One region of the Bradyrhizobium sp. USDA 3240 genome, then DNA from elsewhere that is predicted to be linked to it. Evidence: riboswitches for the same ligand, from Rfam matches in the RefSeq annotation. Region 1 holds a riboswitch; the other holds the start of a gene.
What was found. Region 1 has a riboswitch for glycine ahead of gcvT (glycine cleavage system aminomethyltransferase GcvT). Riboswitches for the same ligand answer to the same signal wherever they lie in the genome.
Positions count from the first base shown of each region.

Region 2: linked by a shared signal. The riboswitch ahead of ACVIGA_RS05125 (D-amino acid dehydrogenase) and the one ahead of gcvT (glycine cleavage system aminomethyltransferase GcvT) in region 1 are both predicted to bind glycine.

Region 1 is NZ_JBSSGD010000002.1:1,103,415-1,109,983, forward strand. Features, by position in the region: gene alaS (alanine--tRNA ligase) at 1-2,422, opposite strand, end outside; glycine riboswitch at 2,626-2,714, shown strand; gene gcvT (glycine cleavage system aminomethyltransferase GcvT) at 2,856-4,001, shown strand; gene gcvH (glycine cleavage system protein GcvH) at 4,022-4,387, shown strand; gene gcvP (aminomethyl-transferring glycine dehydrogenase) at 4,410-6,569, shown strand, end outside.
Region 2 is NZ_JBSSGD010000002.1:937,876-944,444, reverse strand. Features, by position in the region: gene ACVIGA_RS05135 (ABC transporter permease) at 1-911, opposite strand, end outside; gene ACVIGA_RS05130 (ArgE/DapE family deacylase) at 1,174-2,490, opposite strand; gene ACVIGA_RS05125 (D-amino acid dehydrogenase) at 2,617-3,924, opposite strand; glycine riboswitch at 3,993-4,107, opposite strand; glycine riboswitch at 4,111-4,215, opposite strand; gene ACVIGA_RS05120 (M20/M25/M40 family metallo-hydrolase) at 4,307-5,437, opposite strand; gene ACVIGA_RS05115 (ABC transporter substrate-binding protein) at 5,707-6,569, shown strand, end outside.

The DNA.
Region 1 (6,569 bases):
TGCCGTCGTCGACGAGGCTCTTCAGGTCCTTGGTCTCGACGCCCTCGACCGCGCGTGCGAGCAGCTTGACGTTGCCGACCTCGCGAACGCCGGAGGCGGCACCGTTCGACGACGAACCGCCGCCCATCGCGAGCTTCTTGCGGGCATCCGACAGGTCGCGCTCGAGCTTCTTGCGCTCCTCCATCAGGGCTGCAATGCGCGCCGGCACGTCCTCGATCGAGGTCCGCAGCTCGGCCGCCGCGGCCTTCGCCAGCGTCATGGTATCATTGGCGTGCTTGCGCGCATGATGCCCGGTCAGCGCCTCGATGCGGCGGACGCCGGAGGCGACTGCGCTCTCGCCGGTCACCGAAATCAGGCCGATATCGCCGGTGCGGCGGACATGGGTGCCGCCGCAGAGCTCGACCGACCAGCCAAGCGCGTTCTGGCCGTGCTCGCGGGCGCTCTTGCCCATCGAGACGACCCGAACCTCGTCACCGTATTTCTCGCCGAACAGCGCGCGCGCACCGGCCTCGCGGGCATCGTCGACACCCATGATGCGGGTCGTGACCTCGTCATTCTCGAGCACGACGTCGTTGGCGATGTCCTCGACCCGGGCGAGCTCTTCCGGCGTGATCGGCTTCGGATGCACGAAATCGAAGCGCAGGCGATCGGGCGCGACCAGGGAACCGCGCTGCGCGATGTGATCGCCGAGCACCTGGCGCAGCGCCTCGTGCAGCAGATGCGTCGCCGAGTGGTTGGCGCGGATCGACGAACGCCTCGTGTGGTCGACCTCGAGCTGCAAGGCCGTGCCGACGTTCAGCGTGCCCTGCTCCACCGTGCCGACATGCACGAACAGGTCGCCGGCCTTCTTCTGCATGTCGGTGACGCGGAACTTGACGCCCTCGCCCGTGAGAATGCCGACGTCGCCGACCTGACCACCGGACTCCGCATAGAATGGCGTCTGGTTCAGCACGATCGCGCCGCTCTCGCCGGCCTTGAGGCCGTCAACCTCGGCGCCGTCCTTGACCAGCGCCGTCACGACGCCTTCCGCGCTCTCGGTCTCGTAGCCGAGGAATTCGGTTGCGCCGAGCTTCTCGCGCAGCGGGAACCAGATCGTCTCGGTCGCCGCCTCACCAGAGCCGGCCCAGGAGGCGCGCGCCTTCTCGCGCTGGCGGTTCATCGCGTCGGTGAACGAGGCCTGGTCGACGCTGATGCCGCGCGACTTCAGCGCATCCTGTGTCAGGTCCAGCGGGAAACCGTAGGTGTCGTACAGCGTGAACGCGGTGTCGCCGTCGAACATGTCGCCCTTCTTGAGGCCGGCGCTCTTCTCGTCGAGGATCGATAGTCCCCGCACCAGCGTCTTGCGGAAGCGGGTCTCTTCCAGCTGCAGCGTCTCCTCGATCAGCTTCTCCGCGCGCACCAGGTCCGGATAGGCCTGGCCCATCTCGCGGACCAGCGCCCAGACCAGACGATGCATCAGCGGCTCGCTTGCGCCGAGCAACTGCGCGTGGCGCATCGCGCGGCGCATGATCCGGCGCAGCACGTAGCCGCGGCCTTCGTTCGACGGCAGCACGCCGTCCGCGATCAGGAACGCCGAGGAGCGCAGATGGTCGGCCATCACCCGGTACGACGCCACGTTCTGCGCGTTCGGCCCATGGCCGAGGGCCGAAGCGGCCGCATCGATCAGATGGCGGAACAGATCGGTCTCGAACACGCTCTCGACGCCCTGCAGGATGCAGGCCATGCGCTCCAGCCCCATGCCGGTGTCGATCGAGGGACGCGGCAGCGCCACGCGCTCCTCCTTCGTCACCTGCTCGTACTGCATGAACACCAGATTCCAGAATTCGAGGAAGCGATCGCCATCCTCCTCCGGGCTGCCCGGAGGTCCGCCCCAGATATGCTCGCCGCGATCGATGAAGATCTCCGAGCACGGACCGCACGGGCCGGTATCACCCATCGCCCAGAAATTGTCCGAGGTCGGGATGCGGATGATGCGGTCATCCGAGACCCCCGCGATCTTCTTCCAGTAACCGGCCGCCTCGTCGTCGGTGTGGTAGACGGTGACGAGCAGCTTGTCCTTCTTCAGCCCGAAATCCTTGGTGATCAGATTCCAGGCGAGCTCGATCGCGCGCTCCTTGAAGTAGTCGCCGAACGAGAAGTTGCCGAGCATCTCGAAGAAGGTGAGATGGCGCGCGGTGTAGCCGACATTGTCGAGGTCGTTATGCTTGCCGCCGGCGCGGACGCACTTCTGCGACGTCGTGGCGCGCTGATAGCCGCGCTTCTCGACGCCGGTGAAGACGTTCTTGAACTGCACCATGCCGGCATTGGTGAACATCAGGGTCGGGTCGTTGCGCGGAACCAGCGGCGACGACGCCACGATCTCGTGGCCGTTCTCCTTGAAGAAGTTCAGAAATGTCGACCTGATGTCGTTGACGCTGCTCATGTTCATCCAATCGGAAAAAGGGGCCGGCCAGCCGCAAAAAGGCGTCATTTTCCGGCCGAACGCTTTTAGACATTGCCAGCTGCGGTGTCCAGAAACTGTGCAGGCAGATCATGGGCTTGCCGCGGCAGCACAAAGCCCATTGGATAGTTGTTGCAGCTGCGTTGACAGTCTTGGTGGCGCCGTGTTTTCTACCTACCTGTTACCCCGTCACGTCGGGAGAGACCGGCCTTACCGCCGGCGCCGAAGGAGCAACCGCCCCGGAAACTCTCAGGCAAAAGGACCGCGTGACGTCTGACATCTGGAAAGAGGCGCTGGGGTTCTCCCCGACGCGCCCGCCGACGGGATAATACTCTCAGGCACAGCGACAGATGGGGCTTTCTGCAGGTTTCTCAAGGGGAAATAGGTCCCCGGCGGGAACCGCGAGGGCCCTGTGATGCTTGCGCGCGAAACCTCTCCGCTGAAACAGACCCCGCTGCACGCGCTGCATCTGGCGCGCGGCGCCAAGATGGTGCCCTTCGCCGGCTACGACATGCCGGTGCAATACACGGCCGGCGTGATGAAGGAGCACCTGCACACCCGCAAGGACGCAGGCCTGTTCGACGTGTCCCACATGGGACAGCTCGTGCTGAAGGCCAAATCCGGTAAGGTCGGTGACGCGGCACTCGCGCTGGAAAAACTGGTGCCGCAGGACATCGTCGGCATCGCGCCGGGACGGCAGCGCTACGCGCAATTCACCAACGACGACGGCGGCCTGCTCGACGATCTGATGGTGGCGAATTTCGGCGATCACCTGTTTCTGGTGGTCAACGCCGCCTGCAAGGCCGAGGACGAGGCGCATCTGCGCGCGCATCTCTCCGAAGCTTGCGAGATCGTGTCGCTGGCCGACCGCGCGCTGATCGCGCTGCAGGGGCCGAAAGCCGAGTCGGCGCTGGCGAAACTTTGCCCAGATGTCAGTTCGATGAAATTCATGGACGCCGGACCGCGCCGCGTCGCCGACATCGACTGCTTCGTCTCGCGCTCCGGCTATACCGGCGAGGACGGCTTTGAGATTTCCGTGCCCGCCGACAAGGCGGAAGCCCTGGTCACCGCGCTGCTGGACAATCCCGACGTGCTGCCGATCGGGCTCGGCGCGCGCGACAGCCTGCGGCTCGAAGCCGGGCTTTGCCTCTATGGCCACGATATCGACACCACGACGACGCCGGTCGAAGGCGCGCTGGAATGGTCGGTGCAGAAGGTCCGCCGCAGTGGCGGCGCCCGCGCCGGCGGCTTCCCCGGCGCCGACAAGATTCTCACCCAGTTCGCACAAGGCGCTTCCCGCCGCCGCGTCGGGTTGAAGCCCGACGGCCGCGCGCCGGTGCGCGAAGGTGCCATGCTGTTTGCCGATCCGACCTCGACCGAGCAGATCGGCAAGGTGACCTCGGGCGGCTTCGGCCCGAGCCTCAACGCACCGGTTGCGATGGGCTATCTGCCGACATCGCTTTCCGCGCTCGACACGACCGTTTTTGCCGAAGTGCGCGGCCAGCGGCTACCGCTGAAGGTCGCCGCCACGCCCTTCGTTCCCAATACCTACAAACGCTAAACGCCAAAGGATCGATCCCCATGACGACGCTGTACACGTCCGACCACGAATGGCTCCGCATCGAGGGCGACGTCGCCACGATCGGGATCACCGATTACGCGCAATCGCAGCTTGGCGACGTCGTGTTTGTCGAACTGCCCAAGGTCGGCCGCAGCCTGAAGAAGGCCGAGGCCGCCGCCGTCGTCGAATCCGTCAAGGCCGCCTCCGACGTCTACGCGCCGATCACCGGCGACGTGGTCGAGGTCAACGAGGCGCTCGCGGCCGAGCCCGCGCTGGTCAATTCGGATGCCGGCGGCAAGGCCTGGTTCTTCAAGCTGAAGATTGCCGACAAGAGCGAGCTCGGCGGCCTGATGGACGAGGCCGCCTACGCCGCGCACACCGCCTGAGGATCAAGCCGAGGACCACGTCATGAACGCGCCCTTCAAGCCGATCAACGAAGCTGCCACCGATTTCGCCCGCCGCCACATCGGACCGTCACCGCGCGACGTCAACGCGATGCTGGAAACGGTCGGCGCCGCGAGCCTGCAGGCGCTGATGAATGAGACCCTGCCGGCGTCGATCCTTCAGAAGGCGCCGCTCGATCTCGGCCGGGCACTGAGCGAGACCGAAGCGCTCGCGCATATGAGCGAGCTCGCCACGCAGAACCAGGTGTTCACCTCGCTGATCGGCCAGGGCTATTCCGGCACCATCCTGCCCGCGGTGATCCAGCGCAACATCCTGGAGAACCCGGCCTGGTACACCGCCTATACGCCGTATCAGCCGGAGATCAGCCAGGGCCGGCTCGAAGCCCTGTTCAACTTCCAGACCATGATCTGCGATCTCACCGGCCTCGACGTCGCCAACGCCTCGCTGCTCGACGAGGCGACCGCGGCCGCCGAAGCGATGGCGCTCGCCGAGCGCCACTCGCAGGTGAAAGCGAAGGTGTTCTTCGTCGACAAGGAAGTTCATCCGCAGACGCTGGCGGTGATGCGCACGCGCGCCGCGCCGCTGGGCTGGGCGCTGGTGGTCGGCGATCCCCTGACCGAGCTCGACAAGGCCGACGTGCTCGGTGCCCTCTTGCAATATCCGGGCACGACGGGCGCGGTGCGCGACCTCCGGCCGGCGATCGCATCGCTGCGCGCCAAGGGCGCGCTTGCGATCGTCGCGGCGGATCTGTTGTCGCTGGCCCTGCTGACCTCACCCGGTGAGCTCGGCGCCGACATCGCAATCGGCTCGGCGCAGCGGTTCGGCGTGCCGATGGGGTATGGCGGACCGCACGCCGCCTACATGGCGGTGCGCGACACGCTGAAGCGCTCGTTGCCCGGCCGCATCGTCGGGCTTTCGGTGGATTCGCGCGGTGCACCGGCCTACCGACTGGCGCTGCAGACCCGCGAGCAGCATATCCGCCGCGAGAAGGCGACCTCCAACATCTGCACCGCGCAGGTGCTGCTCGCCGTGATCGCCTCGATGTATGCGGTCTATCACGGTCCCGAAGGCCTGACCCACATCGCACGCGGCGTGCATCGCCGCGCCACCGTGCTCGCCGCCGGCCTGCGCAAGCTCGGCTTTGCGCCGACCAGCGACGCCTTCTTCGATACGGTGACCGTCGAGGTCGGCGCGAAGCAGATCGAGATCGTCTCCCGCGCGCAGGCGGAGCGGATCAATCTGCGCATCGGCGCAACCACGCTCGGCATCGCGCTCGACGAGACCACGACGCCGGAGACGGTCGAGGCGGTATGGCGCGTGTTCGGCGGCAAGCTCAGCTTTGCCGAGATCGAGGCGGCCGCGCGCGAGGCGCTGCCGAAGGAGCTGCGGCGCACCAGCGCCTTCCTCACCCACCCGGTGTTCAACACCCACCGTTCGGAGACCGAGTTGCTGCGCTACATGCGCAAGCTCAGTGATCGCGACCTCGCGCTCGACCGCGCGATGATCCCGCTCGGCTCCTGCACGATGAAGCTCAACGCCACCACCGAGATGATCCCGCTGACCTGGCCGGCGTTCGGCAATCTGCATCCGTTCGCCCCCTCAGATCAGGCCAAGGGCTATCACGCGCTGTTCAAGCGGCTGGAGCAGTGGCTGTGCGACATCACCGGCTATGACGCGATCTCGCTGCAGCCGAACTCCGGCGCGCAGGGCGAATATGCCGGGCTGCTGGCGATCCGTGGCTATCACCTCGCGCGCGGCGAGCCGCACCGCAAGGTGTGCCTGATCCCCTCCTCCGCGCACGGCACCAATCCGGCCTCGGCCGCGATGGTCGGCATGGATGTCGTGGTGGTGGCGTGCGATGCGCGCGGCGACGTCGATGTCAGCGATCTCCGTGCCAAGGCGGAGAAGCATTCGGCCAATCTCGCCGCCGTGATGATCACCTATCCGTCGACCCACGGCGTGTTCGAGGAGCATATCAGCGAGATCTGCGACATCGTGCATGCGCATGGCGGACAGGTCTATCTCGACGGCGCCAACATGAACGCGCAGGTCGGGCTGTCGCGGCCCGGCGACTACGGCGCCGACGTCAGCCATCTCAACCTGCACAAGACCTTCTGCATCCCGCATGGCGGCGGTGGCCCCGGCATGGGCCCGATCGGCGTG
Region 2 (6,569 bases), 170 kb from region 1:
TAGGCGAGGTCGATCAAGAGATTGACCGCGACATAGATACCCGATGTCAAAAGGATCATGGCCTGGATCACCGGATAGTCGCGCGCCAGCACCGCATCGACGGTGAGGCGGCCGATGCCGGGCAGGTTGAACACGCTCTCGGTGACGACGACGCCCGAGATCAGCAGCGCGAAGCCGGAGCCGATCACGGTGATGACCGGAACCGCGGCGTTGCGCAGCGCATGGCGCATCAGTACGCCGCTCTCGCCGATGCCCTTGGCGCGCGCGGTGCGCACGTAGTCCTCGCCCAGCACGTCGAGCATCGAGGCCCGCGTCATGCGCGCGATCAACGCGACATAGATGAAGGAGAGGGTGCAGGTTGGCAGGATGATGCGTTCGAAGAACGGACCGAAGCCGGCCGAGATGCTCTTGAAGCCCTGCACCGGCACCCAGCGCAGATCGATCGCAAACACCTGGATCAGCACATAGCCGATCACGAACACCGGCACCGAGAAGCCGAGCACGGAGAGCCCCATCACGAAGCGATCGATCCAGGTGCCGTGTTTCCACGCCGCGATCACGCCGAGCGGCACCGCCACCAGGATCGAGAGGACGATGGTGGCGAGCGCGACCGAGATCGAGGGCTCGAGGCGCGGACCGATCATTTCGAGGATTGGCTTGTTCGAGATCAGGGAGACGCCGAGGTCACCGTGCAGCAGCTTGGCGACCCAGGTATAAAACTGGATGTAGATCGGCTCGTTGAGACCAAGCGAGGTGCGGATGCGGTCGAGCTGTTCCGGTGTCGCATTGTCGCCGGCAAGAATTGCGGCCGGGTCACCCGGCGTCAGCCGCAGCAACAGAAACACGAACAGTGCCACCACGCCCATCACGGGAATGGCGGCGAGGATTCGGCGGAGGAGATAGCCGATCATCGCTGCTATCTCCTGCCGTCAGACGGTGCGAGGCGAAGGCTGGGCCGCATCATACTCATGGTGTCCCCGTGATGTGTCTCATGCGCTTCTGCGTCTTGTCTCAAGGCTAGCGCGAACGTGATGAATTTGCAGGCAAATACTGTGCCAATGGCGACGTCATATCAAGGCGCGGTTCAGGCCGTCGGAGCCTCCTTTGGTCTGAAGTTGCTATTTCGAATTGCACATGTCGCCATGTGCCACCGACCTGAAACGGGAAGTCTATTCACGCTTTCGCCACGCCGCACCAATTGGCGACGAACAGTGCGATGCTCTGCGTTGTCTTGCGAAGGCTGTCGAGCTCGACGCGTTCGTTGAACGCATGCGGGCCGATACCGTACGGACCGTAGCAAAGGGCAGGGATGCCGTAATCGACGCAATAGTAGCGGGTGTCGTTGACGGCGGTGGACAGGCGCTCCTGCATCGGGGCCTGGAATACGGAGTGATGCGCGGCAGTCAGCGCCGCTTCCGCTTCGCTGCCAGGCTCGCACACCGCCGCGTCTGCCTGAAAACCGCTCCACACGAGCTCGGCCGGATTGTCGGACAGAAAGTCGTCGGCCTTGTGCGCTTCGGTCAGGCATTCCTCGATGCCACGCATCGCCTGCTGCGGTGTCTCGCCTGGCAGGAGACCAAGCCGGCAATCCAGCTCGCACCACGCCGCGGTCGAACTGGCCCAATCGCCGCCTTTAATGATCCCGACGTTGAACTTGATCGGGTTCTTGACGCTGCGGAACCAGCTGTTGTCGAGCGCCCGGGCATTGAGCGCCTTGGTGTAATCCTGGAATGCGCGCACCAGGTGCATCGCCGACAGGATGGCGCTCGTACCGGCCTCGGAATAGGCGACATGCACCGGCGTGCCGCGGACGCGCAGTCGAAACCAGACGGCGCCGACCTGGGCGCGCGTCAGTGTGTGTCCGGTCGGTTCGGGAATCAGGCAGGCGTCGGCGCGATAGCCACGCATCAAGGTCGACAGCGCGCCGTTGCCGGTGCTCTCTTCCTCGGTCACGGTTTGCAGATGGACGCGTCCGCCCGGGGCATAGCCGGCGTCTCTGATAGCATCGAGCGCGAAGATCATTGCCGAGACACCGGCCTTCATGTCTTGCGCGCCGCGCCCGAACATCCAGCCGTCGTGCACGGCGCCCGAGAACGGCGGTTGTTCCCAAAGATCGGCGGGCCCCTCCGGCACCACGTCGATATGACCTTGCAGGATCAGGCTGCGTCCGCTGCCTTTGCTGTCGAGCGTCGCAACGACCTGCTGCGATCCGGCAAGGTCGATGCCGTCCATCGGTGCAGCCTTCGGATGACTCATCAGGTTGACGTCGGCAAGGCTGAACGTATCGACGTCGTAGCGGCGCTTTGCGAATTGCTCCGCCAGCCAAGCCTGTTGCGGCGCTTCCTGTCCGCGCAAGCTGCGGAACTGCACCATGCGCGACAGGAACGCGACCTGATCGTTGAAGTTTCGATCGACGGCCGCGCACAGCTCCGCGGCAATCTGATCCGGCTTGGTCAGCGTCTCACGCGTGTCCGCCACCCCAATGCGCATTGTCCCCTCCCGCGCTGAAGCGCTTTGCCCCATTGTGACGCTAGTCGTTGTCATGCGGTGTTTCTCTGCGAATTCCGACTTGGCTACACACAAATACGCTCATATTCTTCCTCGCCGGCCGGATAATTAGAGGAAAGCTGCGCGGGTGGTCTCGGTCGTATCGACCGGCGACGGCACCATCGAGGGCGTGACGAGGTCGCGCCAGTCATCGATCGCCCCTGCGACCATCTGCGCCGTCGCGGCGGACAGCGTCCAGCCGAGATGACCGTGGCCGGTGTTGTAGAACACGCCCGGAATCCGTCCGGCGCGAACCACCGGCATCATGTTCGGCATCATCGGGCGCAGGCCGGCCCATGGCACGACTTTCGACGTGTCGACACCGGGGAAATGCTGCCGCACCCAATCCACCAGCGGCTGGATGCGGTCGGCGCGAATGTCGAGGTTGAAGCCGTTGAATTCGGCCGTGCCGGCGACGCGGAAGCGGTCGGCGCCGAGCCGGCTGGTGACGATCTTCGCGGCTTCATCGAGCAGGCTGACGGTAGGCGCGGCGTCCCGGCTTTGCGGCGCATCGAGCTGCACGGTGATCGAATAGCCCTTCACCGGATAGACGTTGACGCGGTCGTTGAGCAGGCCGGCGAAGTGGCGGCTCGCGACACCGGCGCAAATCACGATGCCGTCCGCCTGCAACTCGTGTCGCGTAGCGACCTCAGCATCGTGCGAGGCGGTATCGTTCCAGCCGATGCGGAAACCGTCATCGCCGCGCGCGATCGCGTCGACGTCGGCTTCATGGACGAAGCTCGCGCCGCGGCGGATGCAGGCGTCGGCGAGGCCGCGCGTGAACTTGTGGATATCGCCGGTGGCGTCCGACGGCGTGAAGAAGCCGCCATAGCAGGTGGTCTGCAGCGCGGGTTCGATGCTGCGGATTTCGTCCGCCGTCACCGGCCGGCGGTCGAGCCCGCCTTGCTGCAGCAGCGTGTTAACGCGCAGGCCCGCCTCGAAGCCGGCCTTGTCGTGATAGACGTGCAGGATGCCGCGGCGTTCGAGATCGAAAGCGATGTTCTCGCGCTGGGCGATCGAGAACAGATGCTTGCGCGCTTCGATTGCGAGCCGCGTGGTCTCGATGGTGTTGGTGCGATAGCGGCCGATGTGGCCGACGAACTCGCCGATCCAGGAATATTTGTGCCAGCTCGGCTTCGGATTCATCAAGAGCGGCGCGTCGCTTCGAAGCATCCAGCGCAACCCCTTGAGGATGGTCGCGGCGCTGTTCCACACTTCCGCATTGCTGGCGGAAAGCTGTCCGCCGTTGGCGAATGAGGTTTCCATCGCAGCGTAGCGATGCCTGTCGAGGACAGTCACCCGGTAGCCGCGTTCGAGCAGGGCATAGGCCGTCGTCACGCCGGTGATGCCGGCGCCAATGATTGCGATGTGAGGCATGGTGGTCTTCAGGCTCCCGTGGGTTAGAGTCGCCGAACCACCGGTGAAACCGGCTGTTTCGACGCCCCATCTGTCACGGTACCTGAGAGCTTGATCCGCATTGGGCCTCGGCCCAATAGCAGACTATCCCCTTCGGTGGACGTCATGGCCGTTTCCATTTGGCCATGCCGTCTCTCTCCAGATCGTCCTGACGATACAGTCCTTTTGCCTGAGAGTTTCCGGGGCGGTTGCTCCGTCGGCGCCGAAGCACAACACGAATGTTGTCGCTTCGATCTCTCCCGCATCGTCGTGTTGGACGGCCGGACCGTAGGCGAAGCCAAAAAATTGGACAAGGCTAAATTTCGGTCCGGCAGTGCCAACGTGTTGTGCAGTGCAAATCGAGTTAATCGAGCGTCGCCAGCAGTGCCGCCAGCAGGCGGCCGCGCTCGGCGAGGCTCTCGACTTCGATATGTTCGTTCAAAGTGTGGGCGTCAGCGCCGCGAACGCCGAGGCCATCGAGGGTGGGGATACCCATCGCGCCGGTGAAGTTGCCATCAGAACCGCCGCCGGCGCTGCCGTGCGGCAAATCAAGACCCATATCGGCGGCGAGACGCTTTGCCTTTTCATAGAGCGCCATGGTGCCGGCATCCGGCTCCCACACCGGGCGCGTGACGCCGCGCGTCACCTTGAATGTCACGTCATTTGCCGTACCCGACAGCGCCAGCATGCGCTCGACGCCGCGGTCGAGATCGGCCTGGCGCTTGGCCATGCTGAGCGCTTCGCCGGTGCAGGTCGTTGCGACGCAATTGACCCATTGCCCGCCATGCACGATGCCGACCGAGAAGGTGCAGTCCTCGGTGGTCATGCCGTCGATGGCTATGATTTGCCGGGCCATTTCACGGATCGCGGAGCGGCCGGAGGACAACGTCGCGCCGGCATGGCTCGGCTTGCCGACAGCTTCCAGATTGAAGCGTGCGATGGCGTAGCGGCCGGTGACGACGCCGTTGTTCGGCCGGCCGGGCTCCGGGACCAGCACGTATTTGTTGCGTGCGGCTTCCGCCTCGATGATGTCGCGCGTCGACGGCGTGCCGACCTCCTCGTCGGGCGTGAACAGCACCGTGATTGGCAGCGGCGTCGTAAAGGACGCGCGCGCCAATTGCCGGATCGCCTCGATCGACAGATAGTTACCGCCCTTCATGTCGAAGATGCCGGGCCCGAAGCACTTGTTGCCTTCGCGCCGCCACGCCAGCTTCTCGATGGTGCCGACCGGATGCACGGTGTCCAGATGGCCGGCGATCAGGATGCCGGGCTGACCTTGTTTCGGATGGGGAAAGCGGGCGCGGACGCAGCCGGCAAAGCCCTGGCGTCCCGCGATGCGTTCGATCGTCGCATCCATCACCGCCATTTCGCGCGCGGCGAGGTCGAGCATGCGCTCGACCGCGGCCGCGTCCCATGTCGGGCTCTCGCATTCCACCCAGTTGCGCAGCCCCTGCAGCATCGCTTCGGAATCAAAAGGAAGATTGGCGGGGTTCATGTCTTTTCTCTCTTGTTGTTTGTTCGCGCCGATACGGGTTCGCGTGCCGTACGAAAAGCTCGGAAGACGCGTTTGTAAAGTCAAATGCGCTGCACCCGCCGCTCATTCGTTCGTATACGTTTGATCCTGCCCAAAACCGATTGACGCGCATTGCGCTTGATGCAAGTCTCGATTTCACAAGCCATACAGCATGTTAGTTCGCCTAAATAACGAACCGCATGCATAACGAATAAGCCGGCTTTGACCAGTTACACGTCAGGAGAAATTGCATGTTGCCTATCTCGCGTTGGAAGCACCGCACGCTAGCGGCTGCGTTGACGGCGCTAGCGTTGTCGTTCGCGCCGCAGGAATTGTCGCTTGCACCGCAGGCCATGGCCGCGGGCAAGACCATCACCGCGGTGATGCATTCGGATCTGCGCGTCATCGATCCGATCCTGACCACGGCGTACATCACGCGAGACCATGGCTACATGGTTTTCGACACGCTGGTGGCGACCGACTCCAACTTCAAGATCCAGCCGCAGATGGCCGACTGGAAGGTATCCGACGACAAGCTCACTTACACGTTCACTTTGCGCGACGGCCTGAAGTGGCACGATGGAACGCCGGTGACTGCCGAAGACTGCGTCGCCTCGCTGAAGCGCTGGGCCAAGGTCGACGGCATGGGCCAGAAGCTGATGGACTTCACGGCGAGCCTGGAGGCCACCGACGCGAAGACGATCACGCTGAAGCTGAAGGAGCCCTACGGCCTGGTGCTGGATTCGATCGGCAAGCCGTCGTCGCGCGTTGCCTTCATGATGCCGAAGCGGCTGGCCGAAACCCCGCCGGACAAGCCGATCCCGGAGCAGATCGGCTCGGGCCCGTTCAAATTCGTTCAGGCTGAATTCCAGCCGGGCGTGAAGGCGGTCTATGTCAAGAACACGGACTACGTGCCGCGCAAGGAGCCGGCGAGCTGGACCGCGGGCGGCAAGGTCGTGAAGGTTGACCGCGTCGAGTGGGTCACGATGGCCGACGCGCAGACGGCGATGAATGCGCTGCAATCCGGCGACATCGATTTCCTGGAGAACCCGTCGTTCGACACGTTGTCGATCCTGGAAGGCGACAAGGACCTGAAGGTCGAGACGCTGAACAA